DNA from 3 places in the Hahella sp. NBU794 genome. Region 2 is predicted to be linked to each of the others. Evidence: predicted binding sites of a transcription regulator. Region 2 holds the regulator's gene; each other region holds the start of a gene.
What was found. The regulator FliA, encoded in region 2, starts transcription of late flagellar genes. The targets are predictions, from matches to a motif close to CTAAAGTTNNNNNNNNNNCNGCCGATA.
Positions count from the first base shown of each region.

Region 1: ACQYWX_RS07830 (flagellar protein MotY) is a predicted target of FliA. The motif match lies at 8,774-8,800, and genes of this name have one in related genera.
Region 3: flgM (flagellar biosynthesis anti-sigma factor FlgM) is a predicted target of FliA. The motif match lies at 7,353-7,379, and genes of this name have one in related genera.

Region 1 is NZ_CP192738.1:1,734,967-1,745,020, reverse strand. Features, by position in the region: gene purU (formyltetrahydrofolate deformylase) at 1-717, opposite strand, end outside; gene ACQYWX_RS07850 (4a-hydroxytetrahydrobiopterin dehydratase) at 763-1,101, opposite strand; gene ACQYWX_RS07845 (fumarate hydratase) at 1,199-2,722, opposite strand; gene ACQYWX_RS07840 (Ig-like domain-containing protein) at 3,194-6,364, shown strand; gene ACQYWX_RS07835 (argininosuccinate synthase) at 6,469-7,683, opposite strand; gene ACQYWX_RS07830 (flagellar protein MotY) at 7,824-8,729, opposite strand; gene pyrC (dihydroorotase) at 8,883-9,920, shown strand; gene rnt (ribonuclease T) at 10,024-10,054, shown strand, end outside.
Region 2 is NZ_CP192738.1:1,564,681-1,574,734, reverse strand. Features, by position in the region: gene motD (flagellar motor protein MotD) at 1-299, opposite strand, end outside; gene ACQYWX_RS07115 (flagellar motor protein) at 348-1,085, opposite strand; gene ACQYWX_RS07110 (protein-glutamate methylesterase/protein-glutamine glutaminase) at 1,085-2,257, opposite strand; gene ACQYWX_RS07105 (chemotaxis protein CheA) at 2,313-4,793, opposite strand; gene ACQYWX_RS07100 (protein phosphatase CheZ) at 4,805-5,596, opposite strand; gene cheY (chemotaxis response regulator CheY) at 5,616-5,990, opposite strand; gene ACQYWX_RS07090 (RNA polymerase sigma factor FliA) at 6,174-6,887, opposite strand; gene ACQYWX_RS07085 (MinD/ParA family protein) at 7,066-7,878, opposite strand; gene flhF (flagellar biosynthesis protein FlhF) at 7,935-9,233, opposite strand; gene flhA (flagellar biosynthesis protein FlhA) at 9,270-10,054, opposite strand, start outside.
Region 3 is NZ_CP192738.1:2,027,632-2,037,685, reverse strand. Features, by position in the region: gene ACQYWX_RS09185 (YeiH family protein) at 1-804, shown strand, start outside; gene ACQYWX_RS09180 (hypothetical protein) at 1,087-1,518, shown strand; gene ACQYWX_RS09175 (Imm5 family immunity protein) at 1,585-1,800, shown strand; gene ACQYWX_RS09170 (hypothetical protein) at 1,889-2,764, shown strand; gene ACQYWX_RS09165 (protein-tyrosine phosphatase family protein) at 3,035-3,784, shown strand; gene ACQYWX_RS09160 (hypothetical protein) at 3,840-4,190, opposite strand; tRNA gene ACQYWX_RS09155 (tRNA-Ser) at 4,346-4,436, opposite strand; gene ACQYWX_RS09150 (CheR family methyltransferase) at 4,561-5,328, opposite strand; gene ACQYWX_RS09145 (chemotaxis protein CheV) at 5,455-6,399, opposite strand; gene flgA (flagellar basal body P-ring formation chaperone FlgA) at 6,579-7,289, shown strand; gene flgM (flagellar biosynthesis anti-sigma factor FlgM) at 7,415-7,729, shown strand; gene ACQYWX_RS09130 (flagella synthesis protein FlgN) at 7,748-8,212, shown strand; partial or broken gene ACQYWX_RS09125 (IS3 family transposase) at 8,277-9,502, shown strand; gene ACQYWX_RS09120 (type II secretion protein ATPase) at 9,642-10,054, opposite strand, start outside.

The DNA of each region.
Region 1 (10,054 bases), 170 kb from region 2:
CCTGATCACATCCTGCTCAATAATTGGACCTTCATCCAGATCCTGAGTGACGTAATGACAGGTTGCGCCGATCAGCTTGACGCCACGCTTGTACGCCTGATGGTACGGACGAGCGCCCGCGAAAGACGGCAGAAAGCTGTGATGGATATTGATGATGCGCCCCGTGTACCTGTCGCAAAGCTCCGGCGGCAAAATCTGCATGTAGCGCGCAAGAACGACGACCTCTGCATCCAGCGCATCCACCAATCGCTCCACCTCAGCGAATGCGACGGACTTGTCATCTGCATCCACCGGCACGTGATAATAGGGAATGTCATGCCACTCCACCATGCGACGCAAGTCATCATGATTGGAGATAACCCCGACAATCTCTCCATCCATCTCTTTCGCATGCCAGCGATGCAGCAAGTCCGCCAGACAGTGAGACTCCTTGCTCGCCATCAGAACAATACGCTTGGGTTGCTGCGAGTCCGCCACATGCCAGCACATCTGGAACTCCCGGGCGATTGGCTCAAACGCTATGCGAAATGAGTTCAGATCAAAAGGGAGCGAGCTCGCTTTTATCTCATTCCTCATATAGAACCAGCCGTTGGTTGGATCCGAGTGATGGCTCGCTTCGGTCAGCCAGCCATTATAAGTAGCCAGAAATGTGGTCACTTTCGCAACAATGCCGACCCGATCAGGACAGGCGATTACCAGTCGATATGTTCTTTCCATTATTTTCCTACCAGCTGTGAGACGCCAGCGGGACGCGACAGACCTCTATGCGTTAAAGACTGCTTCGCACCGCTTAGCCATCGCAAAGTCCAACTCATGCAGACCTTTAATAGTATGACTCCACCAGGTAACCCTGACCTTACCCCACTCGGTCACCAGTTCAGGGTGGTGGTTAATTTCCTCAGCAATAGCGCCAACCTTATTGGTGAACTCTAACGCCAAAGCGAAGTTTTTGAATTTGTAGTTGCGGCTGATCATTTGCACGCCGTTACGCTCTTCCAAACGCCACTCGGGCACCTGACTCAAGTACTTCTCAAGTTTCGCTGGATCCACCTTTTCAGCGTCAGGTCTACAGGCCTCGCAGCTTGGAATTGTATCGCTCATGCTTTTTCTCCTTGTTTTGAATTAAGCGTTTGCCGGAGCGCTCGCCCCAGCGTCGCTGTAGCCTAACTCCACAAGAAAAAGATCGCCAACATTTATCTTAGCCGACTATTTTCACAGCGCTTTCCGCAATGCGCTTACGCCATTCCGCTGGACCAGTTTGATGCACAGACTCGCCATTTACATCCACCGCCACGGTAACCGGCATATCTTTTACTTCGAACTCGTAGATCGCCTCCATTCCCAACTCAGGGAAGGCCACGACATTGGAAGAACGGATTGCTTTAGAAACCAGATAGGCTGCGCCGCCCACAGCCATCAGATAGACAGCCTTATTGTCACGAATCGCTTCAATCGCCACAGGGCCGCGCTCAGCTTTGCCGATCATACCCATAAGACCGGTCTGCTCCAGCATAGTGCGAGTGAACTTATCCATCCGCGTAGATGTAGTTGGCCCGGCAGGCCCAACCACTTCATCGCCCACGGGGTCCACAGGGCCCACGTAATAAATGAAGCGATTTTTCAAATCCACCGGCAAGGATTCGCCGCGTGCGAGCATATCCACCATTTTCTTGTGCGCAGCGTCGCGGCCCGTCAGCATTTTTCCTGACAGAAGCACGGTATCGCCGGGACGCCAGGACGCAATTTCCTCGCGAGTGATCGAATCCATATTCACACGCTTAACGTTGGCTCCGACCTCCCAGGTGATTTCCGGCCACTCATCCAGATTAGGGGGCGTTTGCAGAGAAGGCCCGCTGCCGTCGAGCACGAAATGCGCATGGCGGGTCGCCGCACAGTTGGGAATAATAGCGACGGGCTTATTGGCGGCATGGGTCGGGTAGTCTTTTACCTTAACGTCCAGCACCGTCGTCAAACCACCCAGGCCTTGCGCCCCGATGCCCAACGCATTTACTTTCTCGAAAAGCTCCAGACGCAACTCCTCGCTGCGGTTAGCTGCGCCACGCGCTTGCAAGTCCTGAATGTCGATAGGGTCAAGCAACGCCTCTTTGGCCAATTCCATTGCTTTTTCGGCGGTTCCACCAATACCGATACCCAACATTCCAGGCGGACACCAGCCGGCGCCCATCTTCGGCACCTGCTCCAGCACCCACTCTGCAACAGAATCAGACGGGTTCAGCATGGCGAACTTGGATTTTGCTTCAGAGCCGCCGCCTTTCGCCGCGACGTGCACGTCCACTTTGTCGCCAGGAACGACCTTCATATGAATAATGGCGGGAGTATTGTCTTTCGTGTTTCTGCGCGCGCCATCAGGATCAGCCAAGACGGACGCCCGCAGAATATTGTCAGGGTGCAGGTAGGCGCGACGTACGCCTTCATTTACCATATCCTCGACGCTCATATCCGCATCCCACTGCACATCCATTCCGATGTTCAGGAACACCGTCACGATGCCGGTATCCTGACAGATAGGACGACGCCCTTCCGCGCACATACGGGAGTTGATCAGAATTTGCGCCAGCGCATCTTTAGCGGCGGTGGACTCTTCGCGCTCATAGGCAGCATGAACCGCTTTGATAAAGTCGACGGGATGGTAGTAGGAGATAAACTGCAGCGCGTCGAATACGCTGTCGATGAGATCGTCTTGACGGATCACGGTGGTCATGCACGCACTCTCTTGTTACATGGTTCTTGGAGTAGTCACAGCTTTGGCTGACAGCGACGCCTCCCAAAGGACGCCAAGTGCCCGCCTTATTTGATTTAGGCGGAAATTGTACCTAATTCGCCCCCCAAGTTCAGCCTTAAACTGTTAACGAATACAGCGCCTTTGCAACCGTAGCCCTAAGGACTGGGCCTAATCTATTTTTCCCATTTGTGAATTAGGGAGTCCGCTCATAGAAAAAATGAGCTAAACTCCTGACGATGCATGAGAAAATCACCAAATGCCTGCGCCCTGATGACGCCAACACATCGGGCGAAAGGCTTATTTTATTGTGCGGCGTATGATTTCACGGCTTTCAGGCCGATGAAATCTAACCTATGCTGATAAAACTTTTTTGGCGCAGAACTGGAGCGAATAATTCAGTCACGCCGGGAACATTCTGAAAGCAATAATAAAAGGAAGAAGGTCCTACCTATGTTCAAGAAAACCTTTCTCAGTCTGGCGGTAGCGTCGGCGGTCACTTTATCGGGGTGTGGAGGCAACGGCGGCGGCAATGCTAATGCTGGCGCGCAAAATGAATTTGATGGGGATTTGCCTGACTCATTAGAGGGGCAGTTTGAGGGCAAAATTTGGCCACTATTCAACCCTATCGCAAGCCTGGTCCCCGTTCCCAACGATCTTCTACTTGACCAGACCGCGGCAGACGGCACTTTTTCAGATTCTACAGCCAATCCTGTCCTCGCGGCTTTAGGGTCTTTAAGCGGCGCTTCCACCATCGCTCCCATCGACATATCATTCTCCGGCGAGCTTGATGGCGGCAGTTTAAGCACCGACTCGTTTATTTCTTCCGGCGGAAGCCTGGTCCCCAATCCTAATCAAAACGTTTTCTTACTTGAGCTGGCCTATGCCAGCGGGGAACCGATTCAGGGCTTAACCATTTCTGAACCGCCGACTATACCTTTAGCAGCCGGAGCACTATTGGCGTCCGCTGAAAGCGACCCCGCTACCGCAGCCGCTATTCTTGGCGCCGCAATAGCGGATGCGCCAGCCATCAAAGCCTCTGTCATCGAGCTATCTGGCGCCAGCACTTTAAGAATTCAACCGACCAAACCCCTCAAGCCCAAGACCCGCTATTTAGTCATAGTCACCAACGAAGTTGAGGACGCCACAGGGCAAGCCATATCTATGGATCCCAACTATTACCTGTTAACCGGTAGCGGCAATCTGCCCTCTTCCCAGCTTGAGCCTGTGCGCACCATTATTAACAGCTTCTGGGAGCCTGTTGCGGAAACTTACTTCACACTGAATAACACGACGCGCTCCGCTCTGAGCATGAACCCGCTTTCTGTCAACAATATAGCGCTAACCTACTCTTTCACCACCTCTGGGGACGAGAAGGTAATGGAGTACATAGCTAACCCTGCGGAGTGGTTTAACGACCAATTAACAGGCTTTATTCGCATCAGCGCCGCCAAAGCAGTGATAACGGCAGGTACAAGCGTAGATAGCGATTCAGATGTAGACTACTCTGACATAAAAATTGCTGCAGACGCGGCGGTTACTGCATTCCCAACCACCGCACAAAAGGCGGCTTTCAGCCCTATTTTCAGCGCAGCTCCACCATTTGGTTGTGACGGCCTCACAGGCGCCACAGCGATAGGTTGCGCAGCTACAGCATTAACCTCCAGCTTTTCCGCACTTTTACCTACCCCAAAAGCGCGCACAGTGACGAATAGCGGCTCCAGCACACCGGTAAATCTGGTTTCCGCATTAACCAGCTCTTTACTGGACAACACCAATGGCATCACACCAATGGTGTCACAAGGAACCATTGGTGTACCGTATTATCTGGGCGTTCCATCCGACTCCGACGGATCGACAATTCAGTCCAGCACATGGACGGCAAACAAAGCATTGGCGGACGCTCTAAATACAGCCTTTAGCTCCGCAGGATTGGCATTACCGCAAGGGGATACCACCACTCGTGACGCAACCTCTTCCGTGGTCAACTACGTCTTCCCATTTCCACAGCAGACTGACGCAGACACCACCACTAGCGGAGTTGATGCATTATCCATCCCTTGGTTAGCGATTTATCCAAACAACACCACTGACTGCCCGCCTCCGCTGAAAACCGTGATATTCCAACACGGTATTACCACAGATCGGAGCGCAGCATTGTCAATCGGAACAGCTTTGGCTGAAAAGTGTTTCGCCACGATCGCGATTGATCAAGTCGTACATGGCGTAGCCCCCGCTTCGACTGCGAAAAAGCTTGGCCTGGCTGCAACGCTCTTGGCTGCAGGCCAAGAGAGCGGACTACCAGCATCACTCGCCCCAAATGACACAAATAACCAAGCAGTAGTGGATGGCCAGCTTAATCTTGGTTTCGTGATGGCGGCCGCCTCTGTCGATGCGGCGACAGCTCAAACGATCATTAACAGCGTTTTAGCTGGCGGCTCAAGCGGAGATGCGAGCCTTAACGCAGCCATTCTAGCGCTGGCCTCATTTGAGAACACTGTCGCCAACGCCGGCAGCACCATCCCTGGCATCGCCCACACGGATAACGAACGTCACTTCGATTACACCGCCAACGCAGCGCAACAAGCGATAGCAATGAACTTTGACCCTGCCAGCGCCTCGGGCTCGTCCGGCAGTCTGTTTATCAACTTGACTGGCTTTATCAATAGCCGCGACAAGAATCGCCAAGGCGTTATCGACCTGCTAAACCTGAGACAGACCATCAGCTCGATTGACCTGGATGGAGACGGCACAGATTTCAATGCAGGCGATCTGGATAACAACAATGTGTTCTTTATGGGTCACTCATTAGGGACACTTATTGGCACGCCGTTTGTCGCCGTCGCCAACAGCACGCCAATGGACAACATTAAAGCCGCAGCGTTATTAACCCCGGCCTCAGGCATTGTACGCATGCTGGAGAATTCGCCATCATTCGCACCCACCATTATTGGCGGCTTGTCCGCAGCCGGAATCGCCCAGGGAACTACCAGTTATGAAACTTTCCTGGGAGTATTTCAGGCTGCGCTGGACGCCGTTGACCCTATCAGCTTCGCTGACAACTTGAATACGTCGGTTAACTATAGCGGGAATTACCAAACTTCCGCTGACGATACAGGCGTATTGATGATTGAATTGGCGGGACGCCCTGACGTGAACGGCAACGCGCAAGCTGGCTACATTAGCGATCAAACCAATGTTATTGAGACGGAAACCACCCAGCTGACAACCAGCTTTGGAACCCCTTATCCAGACTTGTTATCCGGCGTGGACAAACTGGCCGAGCAAATGGGCGCCACTAATACGCTTGACGCTGCAGCGCCCTCAGGCTCGCCTGACACATTAATCAGCCGCCTCAGCTATGGTTCTCATGCTATGTACGTACTGCCGATCGTCTCATCGTCGGAGTCCTCGTCTTACCCAGACGTAGCCGCAGAAACTGCGCGCCGCCAAGCATCATTTGCTGAAGGCGTAACGGAATCCATCGCATTCTTCACGCTGGGCGGTGAAATCTCATCCGCTGCTGTAGACACCACCGCAGCATTGGCGGGTGAAACGACCGGCCTGGAGACAGAGGCGAACTATCAAGCCAGAACCAACAAACAGTTAAACCTTAGCAACTAAGGCAAGCAACAAAGAAAGCGCCCTCCGTTGCGAGGAGGGCTGCTGGACAGACATAAAAAAACCGCCATTCAGGCGGTTTTTTTTATTTTGGACCGAGTCCGGCGCTATTTCATGCTACGGCCTTTATCGGCGGCAATGCGCATGCGCAACGCATTCAGCTTGATAAAGCCCTCGGCGTCGCGTTGATTGTATACGCCGCCGTCATCTTCAAAAGTGGCGATACGGTCGTCGAACAGGCTATCTTCAGACTTACGTCCCGCGACAACCACGTTGCCTTTGTAGAGCTTAACCCGCACCACGCCATTGACATGCTGCTGTGACTCGTCGATCAATTTCTGCAGAGCAAGACGCTCTGGCGACCACCAGTAACCGTTGTAAATCAGCTCAGCATATTTGGGCATCAGACTGTCTTTCAGGTGAGCCAACTCTTTATCCAGAGTAATGGACTCAATGGCGCGGTGCGCGCGCAGCATGATGGTTCCCCCTGGCGTTTCATAGCAGCCGCGGGACTTCATCCCCACATAGCGGTTCTCAACGATATCGAGACGTCCCACTCCGTTAGCGCCGCCAATCTTGTTTAGCTTCTCGATGACTTCGTGCGGCGCCAAGGCTTCGCCGTCGATGGCGACGATATCGCCATTTTTATAAGTCAGTTCCAGATAGGTCGCCTGATCCGGCGCCGCCTCAGGAGATACGGACCAGCGCCACATATCTTCTTCCGCTTCCGCCCAAGGATCTTCCAGAATGCCGCCCTCATAAGAAATGTGCAGCAGGTTGGCGTCCATGGAATAAGGAGATTTGCCCTTCTTCTTTTCCACCGCAATGTCATGAGTATCGCAATAGGTCAGCAGCTTTTCTCTTGAGGTCAGATCCCACTCACGCCAGGGCGCGATCACTTTAATGCCTGGCTTCAACGCATAAGCGCCCAGCTCAAAGCGCACTTGATCATTCCCTTTTCCGGTGGCGCCATGAGAAATAGCGTCAGCGCCAGTCTCGTTGGCGATCTCCACCAAACGCTTGGCGATCAAGGGGCGCGCGATAGAAGTGCCCAGCAGATACTCGCCTTCATAAATAGTGTTGGCGCGGAACATTGGAAAAACAAAGTCACGTGCGAATTCTTCGCGCAGGTCTTCAATGAAGATCTGTTTGACGCCAAGCTTTTCCGCTTTGGCGCGAGCCGGCTCAACCTCTTCACCCTGACCGATATCAGCAGTAAAGGTCACCACTTCACAGTTATAGTTTTCTTGCAGCCACTTAACGATTACCGAGGTGTCCAACCCGCCCGAGTAGGCGAGCACGACTTTGTTGACCTTAGACATGACGATGCTCCCAAGAGATTACGAAAGGCGGTTATTCTAGGCCCTTCGTACAAAGTTTTCTATGGCTGAGCAAGGTGACTGCGCGCACGCCATTCAGGGCGAGGCGCAGATTATGGGGGCTGATTAAAAATGGAGCGTTATTAAAGCTCTTCTGTCGAAATATCCAGGACGTCATCTTTAGCTGGCGGTTGCGTTCCTCTTTCCAGCCTGACCGTGGCGCGACGATTACGAGCCAGCTCTTTGGGGCCAGCGTTTTTAACCACAGGATAACGCTCGCCATGATAGCGGGTGGTGATTTTCTCGGAGGTCACGCCCTTCTCCGTCAGATAGGCGGTCACCGCTTCCGCCCGATCTTTAGAAAGCCGGCGGTTATAAATTCTACGCCCAGTGGAATCTGTGTGTCCGTCGACGAAAATCGCCGTCACAGAAGGGTCAGCCTTCACGTACAAGACCACCTTGTCCAACTCTCTTTTATCCTGATCCGTCAGCACAGACTCATCCAGCTTGAAAAATACCGCTGTACGTTCAACCTGACGAAAATTCACAGGCAACAGCCCGGAAACACAGGATAGATAGTCTTCGTAATAACGGGAAAAGTTGATGGAAGAAACCTCCACTCTGACGGTGTCGTCATTGAAACGCGCTCGACGCGTAAAGGTCGGCATCATCCCTTCCAGCAGGCTGTCCATCATTTGCTCTGCTTTGGGATTATCCACGGTAATGGGGTGCGGCTTGTCCAACACAGCCACGTAACCCAAGTCTCGGACGCTAATGCCAGGACGCCAACGGGGCGCTTCCAGCACCAGAGCCGCTTCGCCTTCGCGCATAGGGTTGCGCGAGGTGTCGAGATAGAATCTCAGTGACTCTCCCGCCTCCCGGTAGAACACCGCCCTACCGTACTGCGGAATGTTATGCGTCAACGCGCACTCAAATATGGAGGAAGATAAATACCACTGACTTTTCTCAATGCCAGCCGAAAAAGTCATGGCCTGGGTTGGAGCAGCCCCGCAAAGGGCGATCATGGAGGCGATTGTTAGTTTGCGCACGATAATCTCACTAACACGGTGATCACAACATACATTAACGATATTATCGGCCCGGCGCGGGAATTCTTTACCCTGAATCCTGTTCCGTTCTGGTATACTTGCGTGCAGTTTTGTAACCCTGCTTTTCTGCATTGCCCTGGTGGTTGATACTCTATGTCTGACTTAGTCATTACCCGGCCCGACGATTGGCACCTTCACCTGCGCGACGACGACGCCCTTGCGACTACCGTACCCGCGACAGCGCGCCTGTTTTCCCGCGCCATCGTCATGCCGAATCTGGTTCCTCCGGTCACCCACACAGCGCAGGCGGAAGCCTATCGCAGCCGAATCCTGAGTCACATTCCCGCTGGCGCGACGTTTGATCCGCTGATGACGCTTTATCTGACCAACAATACCTCTCCAGAGGAAATTGTCGTCGCTAAGCAAAGCGGGATCGTTTATGGCTGCAAGCTTTATCCCGCAGGCGCCACCACCAACTCCGACGCCGGCGTCACTGATGTCGCCAATGTCTTTTCGGTACTGGAGAAAATGAGTGAAGTCGGCCTGCCGCTGCTGGTGCACGGCGAGGTGGTCCAGGCGGACGTGGATATTTTCGATCGTGAAAAGCGTTTTCTCGATGAAACCCTTGCACCGTTGACTGAGCGCTTTCCAGACCTGAAGATCGTATTGGAGCACATCACCACCCGTGATGCAGTGGAGTTTGTCAATCAGGCTGACTCTAATGTCGCCGCTACCATTACTGCGCATCACTTGCTCTATAACCGTAACCATATGCTGGTAGGCGGCATTCGCCCTCATTTTTATTGTCTGCCCATTCTGAAGCGATCTGAACATCAGCTTGCACTGCGCGACGCCGCCGCTTCCGGCAGCGATAAATTTTTCCTGGGCACAGATTCGGCGCCGCATCCCAAAGAGAAGAAGGAAGCGGCTTGCGGTTGCGCCGGCTGTTTCACCGCGCCCTCTGCGCTGGAGTTATATGCGGAAGCTTTCGATGAGCTGGGCGCGCTGGATAAACTGGAAGGTTTCGCCAGCCATCACGGTCCGAAGTTTTACGGCCTGCCAGTCAATAGCGGCAAAGTACGCTTGAGCAAACAGGATTGGACCATGCCCACCAGCATGGCGTTGGGCGACTCAACTATAGTTCCTTTCCGCGCTGGAGAGACCATTCGCTGGAAGGCCGAGCTGCTCTGACGCAGCTCCTCGCGCACTCTCCTGTCGCGCAAAACCTTTATTTCTCATAACAGTACAGCCGTGGCGGGAGATGTTCGCCACCCCAACCAAAAGTAGATAACCAGTGTCTGAATCGCAAAACCGCCCTAAATCCC
Region 2 (10,054 bases):
TCTTCCGTGGTTTCGCCGGGCTGGCTTTCCGGACTGTCGAAAGGCTGTATCGCAGGCGATTCACTTTGCGGAGGCGCCGCTGTCTGCTGTCCAACCTGAATAGGGTTAAGGCTGCGTTGCGTGGCGTTGAACACCCCTTCCAACGTTTCAGACAGGACTTTGTACTTGCCCTCGTTGACGGAGGAAACCGAATACATCACCACGAAAAACGCGAACAGCAGGGTGATGAAGTCCGCATAGGACACCAGCCAGCGTTCGTGGTTATGGGATTCTTCCCGGTTGCGGCGGCGCTTTCTCATAACTGGCGACTCCCGCTTATCGACATGAAGGGGTAACAACAGGCTTCATTACAGAAACCCTTTCAGCTTCAATTCTATTGCTTTGGGATTCTCTCCTTCGGCGATAGCGACGATGCCTTCGATCATCATTTCACGCAGCAGCGATTGCTCGTGCACAATGCCTTTCAATTTATTGGCGATGGGAAAGTAGAACAGGTTGGCCAGCGCGACCCCGTAGATAGTGGCGACAAAGGCCGTGGCGATGCCGGGCCCTAACATGGAAGGGTCCTCCAAATGGCTCATGACCTGAATCAACCCAAGCACGGCGCCGAGAATCCCCAATGTAGGCGCGTAGCCGCCCATAGCTTCATAGACTTTGCTGGCGTCCAGATCACGCTGCTCGCGGCTGTTAAGCTCCAGCTCCATGATGCTGCGGATGGATTCCGGCTCGGCACCGTCCACCAGTAGTTGCAGCCCTTTGCGGGAAAACGGATCGCGCTCTTTTTCCGCCACGGACTCCAATCCCAACAGCCCTTCCTTGCGCGCCACCATGCTCCAGGAGATGACCTTCTGGATGTCGTCTTCAAAACTAAGATAGGGAGGGAGAAAAACCCAGAGAAACTGCTTAAAGGAACGCTTCAACACCTTGCCGGAGTGCTGCAGCACGATAGCGCCGAACGTGCCGCCAATGACGATCAGCGCCGCCGGCAGATTCAGTAAGGAGGAAACATCGCCGCCTTCGATCAGGTTGCCGCCGATGATCGCCACCAGGGCGATCAGGACGCCCACGATGCTGAGTAAGTCCATTATCCGACACCGTCAATCAACCGCGGCGCAAATTCATCCAGGGCTAAGACTTCATCCGACAGACCGGCGGTGGCCACCGCCATCGGCATACCGTAAATCACACTGGTCGCTTCATCCTGAGACCAGACCACAGAACCACTTTCTTTCAGCATGCGGCAGCCTTCGCGGCCGTCCGCGCCCATGCCGGTCAAGATGACGCCCAGTACTTTGCCGGGAAACATCTTGGCGCAGGAGCCAAAAGTGACGTCCACGCAGGGTTTGTAGTGCAAGCGCTCGTCTCCGTCGAGAATTTTGACCCGAGCCTGAGCGCCGACGCGTTCGATCAAAGTCTGTTTGCCGCCAGGGGCGATGTAGGCCCATCCGGGCTTAAGGATCTCGCCGTTCTCCGCCTGTTTGACGGACAGTTGCGACAGACGATTCAGACGTTCAGCAAACGCCGGCGTAAAAGAGGCCGGCATATGCTGCACCAGCACCAGCGGCGCTGGAAACGCGCCCGGTAAGCGGGTGAGAATTTTTTGCAGCGCAACCGGACCGCCAGTGGAAGTGCCGATCAGCACCACTTTATAGTCCTGACGCGGCGTGCGTCGGGTTTTCGCCGCCTTCACTTCCGGTTTTGGCTCTACCTTCGGTTCCGGTTTGGCCGGCGGCGCCTTGGCGCGTGGTTCAGCGGCGCGCGGCGTCGGCGCGGCAGGCTTGGGCGGCTCGCGTACGGGCGTCGGCGGCGCGGGTTTGGCCGGCTCCGGCGCTGGAGCGGAGGCCCCGGACATACGATATTTGGCTCGCGAAACTTCTTTAATGCGGTCGTGCAGCAGGCGTTTGATCTTGGAGGCGTCGCCGGACATCGCCTCGAAGCTCTTCGGTAGAAAATCCACCGCGCCGGCTTCCAGGGCGTCAAAGGTCACTCGTGCGCCTTCGTAGGTAAGAGAGGAAAACATCAAGACCGGCGTGGGCTGAGTCCGCATGATTTCCCTAACCGCAGTAATGCCGTCCATGACCGGCATCTCGTAGTCCATGGTGATGACGTCGGGCTTCAGTTTAAGCGCCATGTCCACGCCTTCGCGGCCATTGCTGGCCGTGCCGACGACATCGACATCGCTGATGGAGTTCAGGATCTCGCAAAGGCGACGTCTGAAAAATCCCGAATCATCTACTACCAGGACCTTTAAGGCCATTCATCGGTCTCCCGTTTTTGGAAATCACTCCGCCGCTGCGCCTTATGACAGGCGCTCAGCCTGCGGAAGCCGCGGGCTCCGTTTCATCCGAGTCCGCCACCAACTGACTCTTCCTGAACGTCGGCCGACCGTATACTTTGCTGGACTTGGCGTAGCGTCCAAGCATGCTGGGAATGTCCAGTATCAGCGCAATGCGCCCGTCTCCGGTGATAGTGGCGCCGGCCATTCCCGGCGTGCCGTGCAGCATTTTGCCCAAGGGTTTGATGACCACCTCTTCCTGGCCGACCAGCTGATCGACCACAAAGCCCACGCGCTTGGTGCCGACAGAGACAATCACCACATGACCGTTCTCTTCCGTAGGTTCGAATTGCGCGCCCTTCACCAGCCAGCGTTTGATGTGGAAGAGCGGGAACACATTCTCGCGCACCACAATACATTCCTGCCCATCGACGATATTGGTCTGGGTCAGGTCAAGGTGGAATATTTCCACCACGCTCACCAATGGGAATGCGAACGCCTGATCTCCCAGCATCACCATCAAGGTCGGCATGATGGCGAGGGTCAACGGCACTTTGATTACAATGCGCGAACCGCGCCCCAACTCTGATTCAATATGGATGGTGCCGTTCAACTGGGTGATCTTGGTTTTGACCACGTCCATCCCGACGCCACGCCCGGACACATCGGATATTTCCGTCTTGGTGGAGAATCCCGGCGCGAATATCAGGTTATACGCTTCGTTATCGGTGAGACGCTCTGCGGCGTCCACATCGTAGATGCCTTTTTCTACTGCTTTCTGACGCAAGACCACCGGGTCCATACCCGCGCCGTCATCTTCGATGGACAGCAGAATATGGTCGCCTTCCTGCTCCGCCGCCAGCACCACACGCCCTACCCGCGGTTTGCCTTTTTGCTCGCGCGCTTCGGGAGATTCGATACCGTGGTCCACTGCGTTACGCACCAAGTGGACCAGTGGGTCGGACAGAGCTTCGACCAGGTTCTTATCCAGGTCGGTATCTTCCCCACGCAACACCAGATTGACTTCTTTGCGCAGGTTGCGCGCCAGATCCCTCACCACGCGGGGGAAACGGCCAAATACTTTCTTGATGGGCTGCATCCGCGTCTGCATGACGGCGGACTGCAAGTCACTGGTGACCACGTCCAGATTGGACACGGCTTTACTCATGTTCTCGTCGGCGAACTCTTCGCCTAAACGCTTGAGACGGTTACGCACCAGCACCAGTTCGCCGACCATGTTCATGATGTCGTCGAGGCGCTTGGTGTCCACCCGCACCGTGGTTTCCGTGGCGATGCTGGCCTGGGCGTCTTTCCCGGCGGCGGCGCTCGCCGCAGGCTGACGCCGTTCTTCGTCCGGCTCGGCGCGGGCTGGAGCTGGGGCGGGCTTGACGACTTTCGGCGGCTCTTTCTTGACCGGCTCCTTCTTGGCGGGCTCTTTTTTCACAGCCGCCTTTTCCGCCGGTTTTGCCGCGGCAGGTTTGGCGCCCCCGGTAGGACTCGGTCCCTTGCCGGAGCCGTGTAACTCGTCCAGCAGTTTTTCGAATTCGTCGTCGGTAATCAGTTCGGAGTCGCCAGCGGCGGCTTCCTCTTTTTTCTCTACTTTCTTTGCAGGCTTTTCAGGCTCGGCTTTCGCCGCAGGTTTGCCTTTCTTCTCCGCGGCAGGGGCCTTCTTCTGCTCAGTCCCGTCAGAGACGGCGCCGTCAAACTTGCCTTTGCCGTGCAGTTCATCCAACAAGGCTTCAAATTCATCGTCGGTGATTTCATCACCGTCGCCGGCGGACACGGCTTCAGCCGCTTCTTCCTGAGGAACCGGAGCAGGTTCGGGAGCAGCCTTGGCGGGCTTGCCTTCCTGAGGACCTCCAAACTTGCCGGGACCATGCAGTTGATCCAGCAGTTTCTCGAACTCGTCTTCGGTGATTTCATCGCCTTCGCCTTTCGACTCCGACGCCTCCGCTTTCTCGCCGCCGTCTTCATCGTCCAAGGCGTTGAGAAGATTCTCGAATTCGTCGTCGGTGATATCGCCTTCCGCCGACGCCACAGGCTCTTCAACGTCTTCAGCCGCGTCTTCTTCGTGCTCTTCAACGGCTTCTTCGGCAGGCTCGTCAGCTTCTTCCGCCACAGAGGCGGATTCGCCGCTGGCCAGTCGCTCCAGGGCGGCCATGAGTTCGGGCGCGGCGGGGGTCAGTTCTTCCCGCATTTTCACCTGGGAAAACATTTCGTTGACGGCGTCCAGCGCCTGCAGCACGACATCCATCAATTCGGAGTCGACACTGAGCTGACCGTTACGCAACAGGTCGAAGACGTTTTCCGCCACATGGCAGCATTCCACCAGGGCGTCCAACTGAAGGAAACCGGCGCCGCCTTTGACGGTGTGGAACCCACGGAAAATGGCATTCAGCAGATCGCGGTCGTCCGGGTTCTGCTCCAGTTCCACCAACTGCTCTGAGAGCTGTTCAAGAATTTCTCCCGCTTCGACTAGAAAGTCCTGCAGGATTTCTTCGTCCGCTTCAAACCCCATTCATGTGCTCCTCAGAAACCAAGGCTGGAAAGAAGGTCGTCCACGTCGTCCTGGCTGGCGACGACATCTGAGCGTCCTTCGGTCTGGATCTGCGGGCCGTGCCCTTTTGTAATAGACTCTTCTTCGGCTTTCATCTCATGCTGAATGCCTGTTATGCGGTCAACCTTGCCCGCCATGGCGACCAGTTTGACCAGATTCACTTCTACTTCCTTGACCAGACCGGTAACCTTGTTGATGACCTGTCCCGTGAGATCCTGAAAGTCCTGAGCCAATAATATTTCCGACAGATTGGTGTACACCTTGTCGCTGTTAGCGGCCAGATCCACCAAAAACTTATCAATGCGCTTATACAGCTCACGGAACTCAGAGGGGTCCATTTCCCGACGGCGCAGTCGTCCCCAGGCTTCTTTCAGCTCATGGGCCTCCTGCTTCATCTCTATCGCCACAGGCATGCTCGCTTCCACCATATCCATGGTCTTGTTGGCGGCTTTGTTGGTCATATCGACCACATAGGAAAGGCGATCAGAGGCGTCAGCGATTTTCGACAGCTCCTCCTCCTGATTCATCCTCACATTGCCCATGTCGATATTGAAATTGCGTATGGCTTCGTGCAACGAACGGGTCAACTTGCCCACTTCGTGGTACAGCGTACGGTCCCGAGTGTCATTAAGGTCGGAAATTACCCGCAACGCTTCGCCAAAGTCCCCCTTACTAACGTGCTCCATCAAGCTCGCCGCCTGCTCGCTCAAGCGCGTCTCAATTTCCTCTTGGGAGGAGGATGGTGGCTGCTGTTCATTGGTCATAGTAATTCCTGCGGTTTTATTATGAGTCGATCCGCTCGAAGATTTTCTCTATCTTTTCCTTCAGCACGGCCGCAGTAAACGGCTTCACCACATACCCGTTAACACCCGCCTGCGCCGCTGCGACAATCTGATCCCGTTTGGCTTCCGCCGTCACCATGAGCACCGGCAGGTTTTTCAGACTATCATCAGCGCGAACAGCCTGGAGTAATTCGATTCCCGTCATTCCGGGCATATTCCAGTCAGTGACCAGAAAATCAAACTTCCCGGTTTTTAACATCGGCAGCGCGGTGGACCCGTCATCCGCTTCATCGGTATTGGTGAAGCCCAAATCCCGAAGCAGGTTTTTAATAATCCGCCTCATTGTTGAAAAGTCATCTACAACGAGGATTTTCATGTTCTTGTCCAATGTAACCTCCACAATGGCGACGCTGGAAACCCTTTGATTTCATTACTCTACTGAGTAAGTCTAGCTGGTCGCGCCGTACTATCCAGTTTTTTGATACAAGTTGTTTTAGAAAACATGACCGCAGGATGCTGATTTCGAAAAAACATTAACCTGCGCAGGCAATGGCTTGATTTAGCTGTTTTTCCAGTCTGAGAGACGGGATCGCAGTCGCAAGGTCGCCTGGGAATGAATCTGACTGACCCGGGACTCGCTGACTGAGAGCACCTGGCCGATTTCCTTGAGGTTGAGTTCTTCGTCATAGTAGAGAGACAGCACCAGCTTCTCCCGTTCCGGCAAACCGTCTATCGCGGCGCTCAATTTTTCCAGAAAGGCGTTTTGTTCGATGTCGCTGAGGGGATTGTCGGTGGTTAACGTTTCGTCGTCAGAGCCGCCCTCCCCGTGAACGCCCAGCTCTTCCAGGCTGAACAGCTTCCCCGAACTGGCGTCGCGCAGGCTGGCGTGGTATTGCTCCAGGGGTATGCCCAGCTCTGCCGCCACTTCCGCATCCGACGCATCTCGGCCGGTGCGGGCTTCAATAGTGTGTATCGCGTCCGCGATATTGCGGGCGTTGCGGTGCACGGAGCGCGGCACCCAATCGCCTTTACGAATTTCGTCCACCATGGCGCCGCGAATGCGGATGCCTGCATAGGTTTCGAATTTGGCGCCTTTGCTGGCGTCATATTTCTGCGCGGCTTCCAGCAGTCCGATCATGCCCGCCTGAATCAAATCATCCACCTGCACGCTGGCGGGCAGACGGGCGATCAGGTGATGCGCGATGCGCTTGACCAGAGGCGCGTATTGCCTGACCAAAGTGTCGGCGCGCTCCGCCCGCGTCTCGCTATACATCATATAAGTGTTCGCCAATGACATGAATTTGCGCGCAAGGCCTGCAATAAACCGGATGATTTCAACAAAAACGTTCTCATGGGTGTTTGAGGATATGTCCGGCGCAACCATCACGCCTTATCGCAAGCGCCCGGGATATAGCCGCCGGGCGAGCCCTCGCATTCCGTCCGGCGCGTGTCTAACTGTGCACCAGACGCTCCACAAAGAATTCCAAATTGCCTCTCGGCGCCGTCGGCAACGGCCAGTTGTCCACTTTTTGCGCCAGCTGGCGGTACGCCAACGACGCTTTGGCGCGCGGATAGGCTTCGTACACAGGACGTTGCCGTTGCACCGATTTGCGTACGGCTTCGTCGAATGGAATGCTTCCTACATATTGTAGCGCAACTTCCAAAAAGCGTTCGGTGACCTTGGATAATTTACCGAACAAATGCCGCCCTTCCTGCTCGGAGCGAACCATGTTGGCGAGCACCCGAAAACGGTACATATCGTGGTTCTTGTTGAGCAGTTTGATGACGGCATAGGCGTCAGTAATGGAGGTGGGCTCGTCGCACACCACCACCAGGGCTTCCTGGGCCGCGCGCACGAAGGAAAGCACTTGTTCGGAGATACCCGCCGCCGTGTCGATCACCAGCACGTCCAGGTCGTCGCTGATATCGCTGAAGGCGTTGATCAGACCCGCATGTTCAAGAGGAGACAGATGAGTAAGGTGCTGGGTGCCGGATGACGCCGGGACGATCTTTATCCCCCCCGGTCCTTCAATCATCACTTCCCGCAGGGTGCAATCCCCCGCCAGCACATCCCCGATATTGCGCGAGGCGGTGACGCCGAGCAACACATCAATATTCGCCAGTCCGAGGTCCGCATCCAGCAGCACGACGCGACGTCCCAGGTCCGCTAACGCGAGGGACAGATTTATGGAAACATTGCTCTTGCCGACACCCCCCTTTCCTCCGGTGACTGCAATAACTTGAACCGGATGTACTTTACTCATACCGGTAGATATCTCCTGTTATTAGACGGCGCGGCGTTGACCCCGCACTCAATAGTTTAGACCACCAGTTCCGCAGCGAAGCGACTGGTGTTATTAGTTTGTTCGGTCTCCCGCCGGGTCCGCCGCCACAAAGCGTCCGCGCGCGCCACCAGGGCATGCGCTTTCGCCGGATGAATGTCATCGGGTATTTTCTGTCCGTCGGTGACATAGGCGACCGGAAGCCGGTTCAGGATGGCCATGCTCAACACTTCACCCAGACTGAACGCTTCATCCAGTTTGGTCATGATACAGCCGGAAAGCCCCAACATCTTATAGTAATGATAGGTGGATTTCATGACCTGCGGTTGGTTAACTGCCGACAATACAAGATAATTTCTGATGCGGTGACGGGTCACTTTCAGGTCTTTCTGCTGACGCTCCCAATTCGGGTCCTGGGGCGTCAATCCTGCGGTGTCCACCAGCACCAGACGTTTGTTGGCGAGACGGTCAAGCAGATCGTCCAGGCTGTTCTCTTCATCCACCACGTACACAGGCACATTCAGCAAGCGTCCAAAGGACTGCAATTGCTGCTGACTGGCCACCCGGAAACGATCGGTGGTGACCAGCGCCAGTTTTTCGGCGCCGTAGTGAACCACGAAACGCGCCGCCAGTTTGGCGAGAGTGGTGGTTTTGCCGGAGCCGGTCGGCCCCAGCAGCGCGCAGACTCCACGCTGATAAATCAGTTCTTCATTTTCCGCCTTCAAGCCATGCGCCAGGCGCGCCATCAGGTTGCGCCATTGTTCTTGAGCGCCTTTGCGCGGGTCCGCCTTGGCGGTGAGCGCGTTTTGCAGCTCACGGAAGATACCCATTTCCTGCATGCGTTCGATCAGCTCGCGATGGCCGGGATTTTCTTCCGGACGCGCGGCGGCGACAGGCTGACGCATGATGCTTTTAAGCTGCATGATCTCTTCGCGCATTTCCGCCAGCATACGTGAGGTTTCCGGTTCTCCGGCGCCGATTTGCCGGGAAGCCGTCGCCGCCGGTTCTGCAGCGGCAAAAGCCGGCGCCGGCTCCGCTTTGGGTCTGGCGTTGCTTTTCAGCGTTTCCAGCCGGTCGCGCACCCGCGACATTTCATCCTCCAGGCGACGATGGCGATCCGCTGTCTCCCGGGCCACCGCAGAGGGCGTCGGGCGTGGGCCTTCCTGCTCAGGCATGCTGCTGCGCTGATCGTCCTCGTTATAATCCAGCGCACAGATCACCTCCACGCCATCCCCCGTTTTACTGGTGGACAGAATGACGGCGTCCGCGCCGAGATCTTCACGGATATCCTTTAAAGCCTGTTGCATTGACGCTGCAAAAAAACGTTTCACTTTCATAATGTTAGTCTCCCGGCTCCACGAGCCCGCACGGGATTACCCACTGATTGTCGCCACGATGGTGATTTGTTTGTTGTCCGGCACTTCCTGATAAGCCAGGACATGCATGCGCTCCACGCTGAGTCTGATGAACCGCGCCAGAACCGGGCGCAGGCTGTTGGACACCAGCAAGACCGCCGCTTTACCGAGCATTTCCTGACGCTGCGCTGCTTCCGCCAGCGAGCGTTGCAGTTTTTCCATCATGCTCGGTTCCAAAATCAGACCGATGTCATCCATGCCGCCGGCCTGTTGCGCTTGTTGCATAGATTTAAGCAGTAATTGTTCCAACCCTGGGTCCAGAGTGATAACAGGCAGCTCAGGCTCCGCCCCTACTATGTTCTGGACGATCAGACGACGCAGAGACGCCCTCACCGCCGCCGTCAAAATACCGGCGTCCTGGGTCTTCGGCGTAAAGTTGACGATGGCCTCCGCAATGCTGCGCATATCCCGCACCGGCACATCTTCCTGCAACAGATTCTGCAGCACCTTCAACAGGGTGCTGAGCGAAACAGTGTTGGGAACCAGCTCTTCCGCCAGTTTCGCCGCTTTCTTGCCCAGCTGCTCCAGCCACTGTTGCACTTCTTCATGGCCGATCAGTTCATAGGCGTGACGGCTGAGCACCTGATTCAGATGCGTCGCCACCACGGTGCTGGAATCCACCACGGTGTAGCCCAGCGTCTGCGCCTGTTCTTTCTGGGCAGGATCAATCCACACCGCCTCCAGGCCGAAAGCCGGGTCTTTGGTCTGAATACCGTCCAGCTTGCCGAAGACCTGACCGGGAT
Region 3 (10,054 bases), 460 kb from region 2:
CTGCTGCGCCTGGGCATCATCCTGTTCGGCTTCAACCTCAGTTTTCAGCAAATAGCCGCTATTGGCTGGCGCACTGTATTGCTGGACGCCATCGTTATCATTTTCGTGCTCTCTATCGGTATTTATCTGGGGGTCAAGCTTCTACGTCTTCCTAAGGAGATAGCAACGCTTACCGCCATAGGCAGCGCAGTTTGCGGAGCTGCCGCCATCATGGCCGCCGAACCTGTTGTTCGCGCAAAAGAGAAGGATGTCGCGGTCGCAGTCGGAACAGTGGTCGTTTTCGGCACTTTAGCCATGTTTATCTACCCCGTCATATACCGCTTTACTGCAATGGAACCATCGCTATTCGGGATTTATATCGGCAGCACCGTGCATGAGGTCGCCCAGGCTATCGCAGCGGGACAATCCATCAGCGGAGAAGCCATGCAATTCGCGGTAGTCGCCAAACTCATCAGAGTGATGTTGTTGGCTCCGGTCATCATCGCCCTCAGCGCCCTGCTATTCCGCGCACCCGCCGGAGCCCATACTCAAACAAGGATCGCCATTCCCTGGTTTGTCTTGGGATTTATCGCCGCAGCAGCCATCAACAGCTTGATCACCCTACCTGAGTTTGTATTGGAAGCATTGAAATGGACCTCCCAGCTCGCCCTCACCCTGGCCATGACCGCTCTGGGCGTCAAAACCCGCTGGAGCGACATACGCCAAGCCGGGGCAAAGCCCATCGCATTATCGTTGATTCTGTTCATCGTATTGCTGGCAGGCGGATTTGGATTGAACGCATGGATGCTTGAAGCGACGATTTAGAGGTTGCTATCGCCCTCATGCGCACCAGTCATTACAAATAATTATTTAAAGCCGATTTGCATGCAGGGCGGAGCTCGTCTGCGATTATACTCCGAGTCCAAACTTCGCCTGTTATGTCTGCTATTTCACTGGGGCTTACAGGCAGTCGAGCTAGCGCCCAAACGCCAATCCGGCAAACTTGCATAGGTTCATCCACCCACTAACCACATGACTCATTTAGCCAGGATCACACAACAGATTCGCAAAATATTCCAAGGGGTTAAGAGCGCAGAAGAAAGTGTTATGAAGAGCTCAAGCTTCTCACAATGCATGCGAGGGCTCTTTTATGGCGTCTTTCTTATTCCATTAACCGCATGGGCCATTTTAGACAACCTGACCTCCAACGAGACGCCTGGCGATCCCTCCACTTGGTCAGATGGCTTGTTACTGATGGTCCTCCCCATTCTTCTGCTCGCTATCCTTTTAGCTGCAATGACGATAGAAATACTGATTTTTTCAATCTTGGAGAACATTGCCTTCAGGAAAAACACACCGCATCCACTTTACACACGCCTGGGAGTCGTATCCTACTCCATCATTGGCATTTCTTATTCTTCCTTTACTTTGCTCTATTGCCTCAATGGCCTGTTTAGCCTAGCGATAGCAGTCAATCCAATTACCGCCAGATTAGTCATCATGCTGGTGAGAGGCAGTTATGAGAGTAGACGTCGATAGAATCCTGACATTGGTCTGGCGACCCTTTCTGGCTGGTCTATTATTAATGCTTTCCAAATTTGCCAATTGGACACTGATATCTGGGAAAATGAAAATGCTGATGCGATAGAAGATATTGATGATGAAATTTACGGTTGGAGTGCGGACTTCTCCGCAAGTCTAGCCTACGCAGGAGGCTTCTCAGGAAATCCCGGCGCAAACAACAATAAGCGTCGCGAGTTCTGGGAATGGTATTTAAACCAAGCTGCTGAGGAAGCTTACAAAAGTGTATGCCAAAAGTAGCACAGGTTATCTTCCCTATGCATGTCGGTAATGAGCAAGCCATGCTTCGATCGCCCCAAGTCAAAAGTAACAAGCAGGAGGTAAGCTAATGACAGCACACTACAAAACTGCCGAAGCCCTTATTCACTTGGTTAAACGCTCCCCTTTCATGAGCTTTGTATCAAGCGAAGACGTAACTATTGGGTTCCGATTCGATAACAAGGACGCATATGTGCTGGGTTTTGGGGATGAGCCAGAGATCAAGCACTATCTCGATTATCGCGATACTGATGCTGTCGATTATTGGGCTTATTTGCAGTTGGATGACTTATTCAGTTCGCTTGAAAGTGGGACCGGGCTGAGTGAACTCAAACTCATTCGCTCAGAAGGGGTAAATGATATTCACCCAAGAGTGGACAGCCTTGTGATGAAATGCCTGGCGGAACTGGGCCCTTACCCTCTCTCTGACAGAGAAGACTTTGTTTATGGGTCTCTTTTTGGCTATGACGATCCACAGGTGATTTGGCAATCAGAGCACTCGCCGCTCAGGGTCCTTCGCTATTGTGACGAGGAAAACGAGCTAGACATCCTGGTCACATCTGGCTTCAGCGATCAAAACTCCGAAAATTGCTTTGAGCTTTTGATGATCACTGACCCTGATTCTGCACCACTTATCAGGCAGTTTGTCGGCTGGGCGATTAATTTTGAACATCAGTTTGATACCCTTGAGGTCGGAGACTTTCTTCAAACCAATGAGGAGCGAATTCCAGACACCATCTACGGCGGCTTTTTGGTCCTTCCTCCCGTATCCATTAACGAAGAGTTTCCAGTCGGAAATCATATGAGTAATTGGCGCGTGCTTTTGGGCGCCACACCCAGCGAACTTGCCATAGCAAAAACTGAAGGACCACTTCACATAGCACAAAAAATCTTTGAGGCAGGCTACTATGACACAACTCCAGATTGTCGCGAGCCTGTTGCATAACGCAGTAACCGTATAAGCGCATCAATTCAGTAACGCCATGACCAAAAACATCAAGGCCGTTTTGTGTTCATGCACCAGTCTTTTTGCCTCCTTTCGTTTGACATAATCAAGCCACGCGCAATTTCAGACACTCTGTTCCATCGGGATTATTGAACGTCATCTGAATCCCGGTAATCAAAAAAATCAGGAAGCTCGCATCCAAATGCGTCTTCGTTGTCGTCTTTGAAAGTAACAAAGATTGATGCACGAAAGCCCATTTAGGAGACGATCATGATTTACGGTTTAAACAATTATCAAAGTATCGGCCACACAGCGCAGTTTGGATTCCGCAATTTTCAATGGGTTCTGCCTGGTGTTCTGGTGCGCTCATCTCAGCCAAATTATGCAGGGCATGACCAACCCCATACGCTTAGCTTTGTTCAAGTCGACTTCTTAAAGAAGAAAGGCATTACTTGCATTATCAGCTCTAACGAATACGCATTAGAGGAGCACTCAAAGACGCTTTTGAAGACTTACGGAATTTCTTACTACCATTTCAAAATCGCAGACTTTAAAGCGGCCACTCCTGCACAACTTCTAAAGGCAGCAGAAATCATTGAAGCAAACAGGAAAAGAGGAGCCACTCTCGTGCATTGCGGCTACGGAGAGGGCCGGACAGGAACCATCGTCGCCGGCTGGGCGATGACCAAACACATGAAGACCCAGACAGGCGCGGACATCAATGCAATGTGTAACTCGTTGAGCTTAAAGGGGAACTTTGGCGTCGAAACGGCAGACCAGGTCGAATCGATTCGAGCAGCGGCAAAGCTGCCGAGTAATCCTGCGACAACGCCTCTTACTCTGGGGTTAGGTTCAGGCGCCAGCTTTGGCGCACCAATGGGGTCTGCCCCAAGCTTCACGGGTCCAAATGGATCAGGCGTTGGATTTTCCGGCCCCTCAGGATTAGGCATGCCAGACGATGCGAGCATGCCAGGGTTCTTTTACGCCAACTTTAGTTCAGGCAATAGCGACGGCTTTTAAGTTTTCCTGACGCACTATTGGCTTGCCCCCTCCTAGTCCGGAAATATGGCGGGACTTACCGATTAATGACGTAAGTCCCTTCCTCGACGCCGATCAATTTTCCACCATCTTTGGCGTCACGCCACTTTTCGCGGTTTTTGTAGCCGCATTCGCACATCAGGCGATAATTAAGCTTGTCTCGCGAAGGCTGAATTCTTTGAATGGTCGCCCTTTCACTGAATATTTCAGTCTTGGACAGCAATTTTAACCTTAGCGTCGCCAGCTCAATTTCACTGATTAATCCATGTGAAATGGCGTCTTTAGGGTTAAGAGCGATATTTTTGGATAGCTCTTGCTTCCACCGGTCCAAATGGTCAATAACATTGAGGTTTTGGCGGTAAGCGTCAAAACTTTCGTGTACTTTCATTATTCCTTAAATCAAACAGTCAAAATCCGCCTTGCCTGCGTCACGACAACCGATAAAAACAACAGCAAAGGCTGAAAGTGAAAACTCAAAGCAGGCGAAGATAAACAATTACAGTTGTTGAGATTGGGGGAGAATTTATTCGGAAGGGAATTCAATGGCGGTGAGGGAGGGATTCGAACCCTCGATACGGGGTGACCGTATACACGCTTTCCAGGCGTGCTCCTTCAACCGCTCGGACACCTCACCAGAGAACCAAAACAGGATTATTGCAACCCGTGTTTTGAGGTGCGCTAATGTATACGAATGCCCCTCGAAAGGCAACCTCTAATATTCCCTATCTCGCAAATATTTCACTGAGGCTTGCGGTGGTCTACTTCGCTCTATAAATGATGCCTGGGCTGCAGTGCACCATCTCGAACTTATCCGGGAGATTCCCCAGGGACTCCGAGGCGCCGAGTATCAGATAGCCGCCCGGCTTCAGAGCGGAGTGCATGCGGGACAGAATGTCCTTCTTCAGCTCCGCCGAGAAATAGATAAGCACATTGCGACAGAAAATCACGTCGAACTTTCCTAGTAATGAATAGGAGTCCAGCAGGTTCAGTGATCGAAACTCCACGCAACGAGCAACCTCCGGCTTGATTTTCCAGGAGCCGTTGGGGGTCTTGGTGAAGTAATTGGTCATGCGCTCCTTGGACAGCCCTCGTCCAATGGCCAGCATTTCATATTCGCCCTTGCGCGCGGCGCTGAGCACACTGGCGGACAGGTCTGTCGCCACAATGCTGAGGGAAGCGCGCATGCCGCCCAGGTTTTTACGACGGTATTCATCCGTCACCATGGAAATGGAATACGGCTCCTGCCCTGTTGAGCAAGCCGCCGACCAAACGCGAATCTGTGTGACGCCTTTGTTGGCGTTCAGCTCTGGGAGTATTTTTTCTTCCAGAATTCGGAATGGATGAACGTCCCTGAACCAAAGGGTTTCGTTGGTGGTCATCGCATCGACCACCGCCTCCCGCAAAGGTGAGCGCATGGATCGACTCATTTTGTCGACCAGCTCGCCCACGGTCTCAATCTTTTCATCCGCCATAATTCGCCGCAGGCGGCTTTGCACTAAGTATTGTTTGTTATCGCCTAGTACAATGCCACATGCTTTTTGGAGGAAATCCCGAAACTTATCGTAGTCTGCGTTATTAACCAGAAAATATCCTGCCCTGACCGGTTATGCGCCAAGCGCGTCGACAGCTGAAGGTAATTACGCCAGCCGGTGTTATTGTCTTCTTTCTTCTATCGTTTTCAGCACAGATGTCACTCGCTGCGCCAGCTCATCGGGGTTGAACTTGGCCATGAAATCATCTGCGCCGACTTTCGCCACCATCGCCTTGTTGAAAACGCCGCTTAAAGACGTGTGCAGCATGATGTACAAATCCTTCAATGAAGGATCATTTTTGCAGTTGGTCGTCAGCGTGTAGCCATCCATTTCAGGCATCTCTACGTCTGAAATCATCAGACTGAGATGATCGTCAATGCGACTGCCGTCAGCGACCAGCGAACGAAGATAATCCAAGGCCTGGCGACCGTCATTTTTGGTGACGACCTCAACGCCCACCGCATCCATACAATGTACGATCTGGCGGCGCGCCACAGTGGAGTCGTCCACCACCAGCACTTTATGCTCAATCGCCTTGGCGGCCAGTTCCTTATCGATGAATTCATCCGCGACGGTATCCCGAGTTGGAGAGACCTCGGCGAGAATCTTCTCCACATCAATGACTTCAATCAGCTTGTTTTCCAAGCGGGTCACCGCCGTCAAATAATTGTCTTTGCCTGCGCCTTTTGGCGGCGGATGCATATCTTCCCAATTCATATTGACGATACGCTCCACCCCGGACACCAGAAAGCCCTGGGTCTTACGGTTGTATTCCGTGATGATGACAAAGCAGTTGTTGACGTCTTTTTCAGGAACGGGCATCTGCCCGGTGGCCATTCCCATGTCAAGTATAGGGATGGTTTCACCGCGTATATGAGCCACTCCCCTGACCACCGGATGTCGTTTAGGCATCATTGTCAGCTTCGGGCATTGCAGAACTTCCTTAACCTTAAAAACGTTAATTCCGTATATCTGCTCACCCTGCAGCCGAAACAGGAGCAACTCCAGGCGGTTCTGTCCGACTAACTGAGTACGTTGGTTTACGCTGTCTAATACCCCGGCCATAAAGGGCGCTCCGCTGTTTGTTGTAGATTACCGAACTATCGGATCGGGGCGCTGACGAGGTGGCGCCCCGCATGAGCTCGCCAGCCCGGCACAGACTTTGCGTGCCTTGTCGCACACCGTCATTTTATTGGCGACGCGCAAGCGGCTACCCGGTAGCTAAGTAAAGCATAGGACAAAAAATGAAAATACGCATAACCGGCTTGATGTATATCGGCATTCTCGTTTTTTCAGCCCCGGCCTTATGCAATTCCATTCCGGTCTGGCGGCAACAAACTTCCGTTGCTGTGGAAGAATTTATGATGCGATTCGCTGCAGCTGCGGCTGAACAGCTCCAGGAACGGGTTGTTTATGAAGTCTCCGAACCTGACTCCCGCCTTAACTTCTCCCCTTGTGAACAGACGCCAGCCGTCAAGGAAGCCAGCTCCAACGGCGGAAGACTGACGCTAAAGGTAAGCTGCGACACCCCAAGCCCCTGGCAGATCTACGTGCCCGTACAAATGGAGCGGTACAGACAAATCGTGACCATCAAATCCGGCGTGCCGCGGGATTACGCGCTGGCGCCAGAGGATCTGGAAACCAAAGAGTTGAATATCATCGACTTACGCTATGGTTTCTACACAAATACCGAAGACGTGGTCGGCATGATCACGCGACGCCCTGTCACAGCAGGCTCCGCGCCCTATCCAAATATGCTGGAAGCGCCTAAACTTATTAATAAGGGCGACATGGTGGTGATAGAAGCGGCCACTTCCCACTTCAGCGTGAAAATGCCGGGGGTCGCCATGGCGGATGGCAGACGCGGTCAACAGATCATGGTGAAGAACAGCTCCAGCAACCGCATGGTGCGGGCGGAAGTCATAGGATCAGGCCACGTCAGAACGCCCCTGTGAACGTACAGGTCGCGCTGTTTCAGGTAGAATGGCGACATTCATAAAATAATTCTGAAAATCTCGCTAAAGTTTCCCTGCATTGAGCCGATAAGTTAGGTAATTAAAGTTTTTAAGAGAGTAAGGCCATGAATATCAAGGGTGTCGGTTCACCTTCAGTGAACGATATCAAGTCCCGGGAAAACCTGCAGAAGACTGAGAAAGTCGATGTAGACGCCGGGAAAAATGCGGCGGCTCCCGAAAAAAGCGGAGATTCCGGGGATAAAGTCGTCCTCAGTTCGCAGGCTCAGAACATCAGGAAAGTCGAACAGCAACTGGCGAAACTGCCCGACGTGGATAGCGAACGGGTGGAAAAGATCAAAAAAGCGCTGGCCGACGGATCCTATCAGATCAATTCACGCAGTGTGGCAGAGAAATTGCTTAATTTTGAGCAAGACTTCTGATAACACTGTGAGGGCATCATGTCCGCCGATCTGAAAGTATTTATTGATCTGCTTAAACAGGATCTACAAACTCTCTCCCAACTTGAAGATGTGCTGCAGCAGGAACGCGACTCTCTGGAGCAAAGCGATATTGAAACGCTGCAGCGCATCATCGAATGCAAACTCCCCCTCCTGCAACAAATCGAAAGCCATGCGCGCACTCGTACGCAGTGGGTCAGCAAAACCGGACTGCCCATCGATCGCTTTCTCTCTCTGCTGAAGGAAAAAGCGCCTCCCGTGATGAAGCTTTACCGCCAGTGCGAAAGCAGCCTCGCCAATATACACAAGCTGAATGAAGTCAACGGACGCATTATCGCCCGCTCACAGCAGCGCACGACCAAGATGATGCAGATCATCCGCGGCCAGTCCCAGCAAATGCAGCTGTACGGCAAAAACGGCGTGGAGAAAAGCGTTGGCGACGCCCAGGCCATCGCGCAGGCATAGATTCCTGGACTGACCCGTCCTGAATAGAGTTGACACATTCCAGCCCTAACTTTGGGAGAATGTGATGAATCAGCGAGTTAAGCGAACACAACGGGACTACACTCTGACTTTTAAACAGGCGGTGGTGGATCAGGTCGAAGGCGGAGAGCTGACTTATAAACAGGCTCAGGCCCGCTACGGTATCCAAGGCCGTTCGACGGTGCTAACGTGGTTGCGTCGATATGGCAGCCAGGACTGGAGTCCTGGCGTCACCTCCCACCGTGTGAACAGGAATCCCACCATGCCGAAGTCCCCACCAACCCCGGAACAGCGGATCAAGGAGCTTGAGGAGAAGCTGCGTCTGGCCGAACAGAAAGCTGAGTTCTTCGAAGCGATTGTCGATGTGATGGAGAAGGATTACGGGGTGTGCGTAAAAAAGCGGCCCGGCAAGTCCTCACGCAAGAACGCGGAGCCGGATTGACCGTCAGCAGGGCGTGTCGTCTCTTGGGGATTAGCCGGCAAGCTTGGTATCAGGCGGAACGAGCGCAGCGAGCCAGGGAGGATCGTGAGCAGCGGGTGGTGGACTTTGTCCGGACTGTTCGTCTCCGTCAGCCCCGGATCGGCGCTCGCAAGCTCCGGCATCTTCTCCATGAGCAGTCGGATCACACCCTTCATCTGGGGCGGGATTAACTGCTTCAGGTGCTGCGTAGCCGGCGCCTGTTGGTTCCCCGACGCCGGGCTTACCACAAGACCACGCACAGTCATCACCGCTTCCGACGTCACCCAAACCTGCTCAAGCCGGGCCCAGAGCAAGTCGTGGCCTGCCGGCCTAGCCAGATCTGGGTGGCGGATATCACCTATCTGCCGACACGCTCCGGCATGAGCTACGTGAGTCTGGTGACCGATGCTTACTCCCGTAAGGTCGTGGGTCATCATGTACATGAAAGCTTGCGCAGCGAGGATGTGGAACAGGCCTTGCGCAAGGCTCTGCGTGAACGGCCGGGGCGGCAGCCATTGACCCACCACTCCGACCGAGGTGTCCAATACTGTTGCGACAGCGACCAGAAGCTGCACCGTCAACACGGCATTCAATGTTCGATGACCGACGGGTATGACTGCTATCAGAATGCGTTGGCGGAACGGGTGAACGGGATCTTGAAAACGGAGTTCCCGCTGATGCGACCGGGGAATCTAGGGCAGGCTCGAACGATGGTTGATGAATCCGTGGATATTTATAACCGAGAGCGGCCTCATCTGGCCCTGAAATACAAAACGCCCGACGCAGTGCATCGGGCGTTTGAGACGAAATAGGTGTCAACCTATATCAGGACTAGACAGCCATAAAAAAGGCCGCAAACTGCGCGGCCTGAAACAACATCGTCTAAGGAAAAGATCCGCAACCGACGGAGCGCTCTAACTACCTCGCCCGCCGTGCGGAGGAACCGTCTACTCAGTAGGGTTTCACCACGATATACGAGTTATCGCTAAACTCGATCCCTTCCAAATGAATACTGCCCATGGTGGGACCATCCGCCGATACCCCCATCGGCCGAATATTGTTGAAACTGACCCGCTCGATATGATTCGGAAGCGTCACGTTCATGCCGCCGTCTTCATTAAACAAAGGTTTGATGCGGGAGGGATCGATTTGCACGCCGACCACTTCAACTTCGGCGTCCAGGACATTAGTGATTGGAAGCAATAGTTTTCCGAGAGACCCGAGCACCTGAACCCCGTCCAGCCCAGGCAATTCATCAGGATTATCAGAATTCTGACCTTCCAGCTGGGCCTTCGCGGCCATGTTGTAAAATTGCTGGAACTCTTCAGTGAAACCCTGCGCGCCGACATTGCTCATTTCACTGT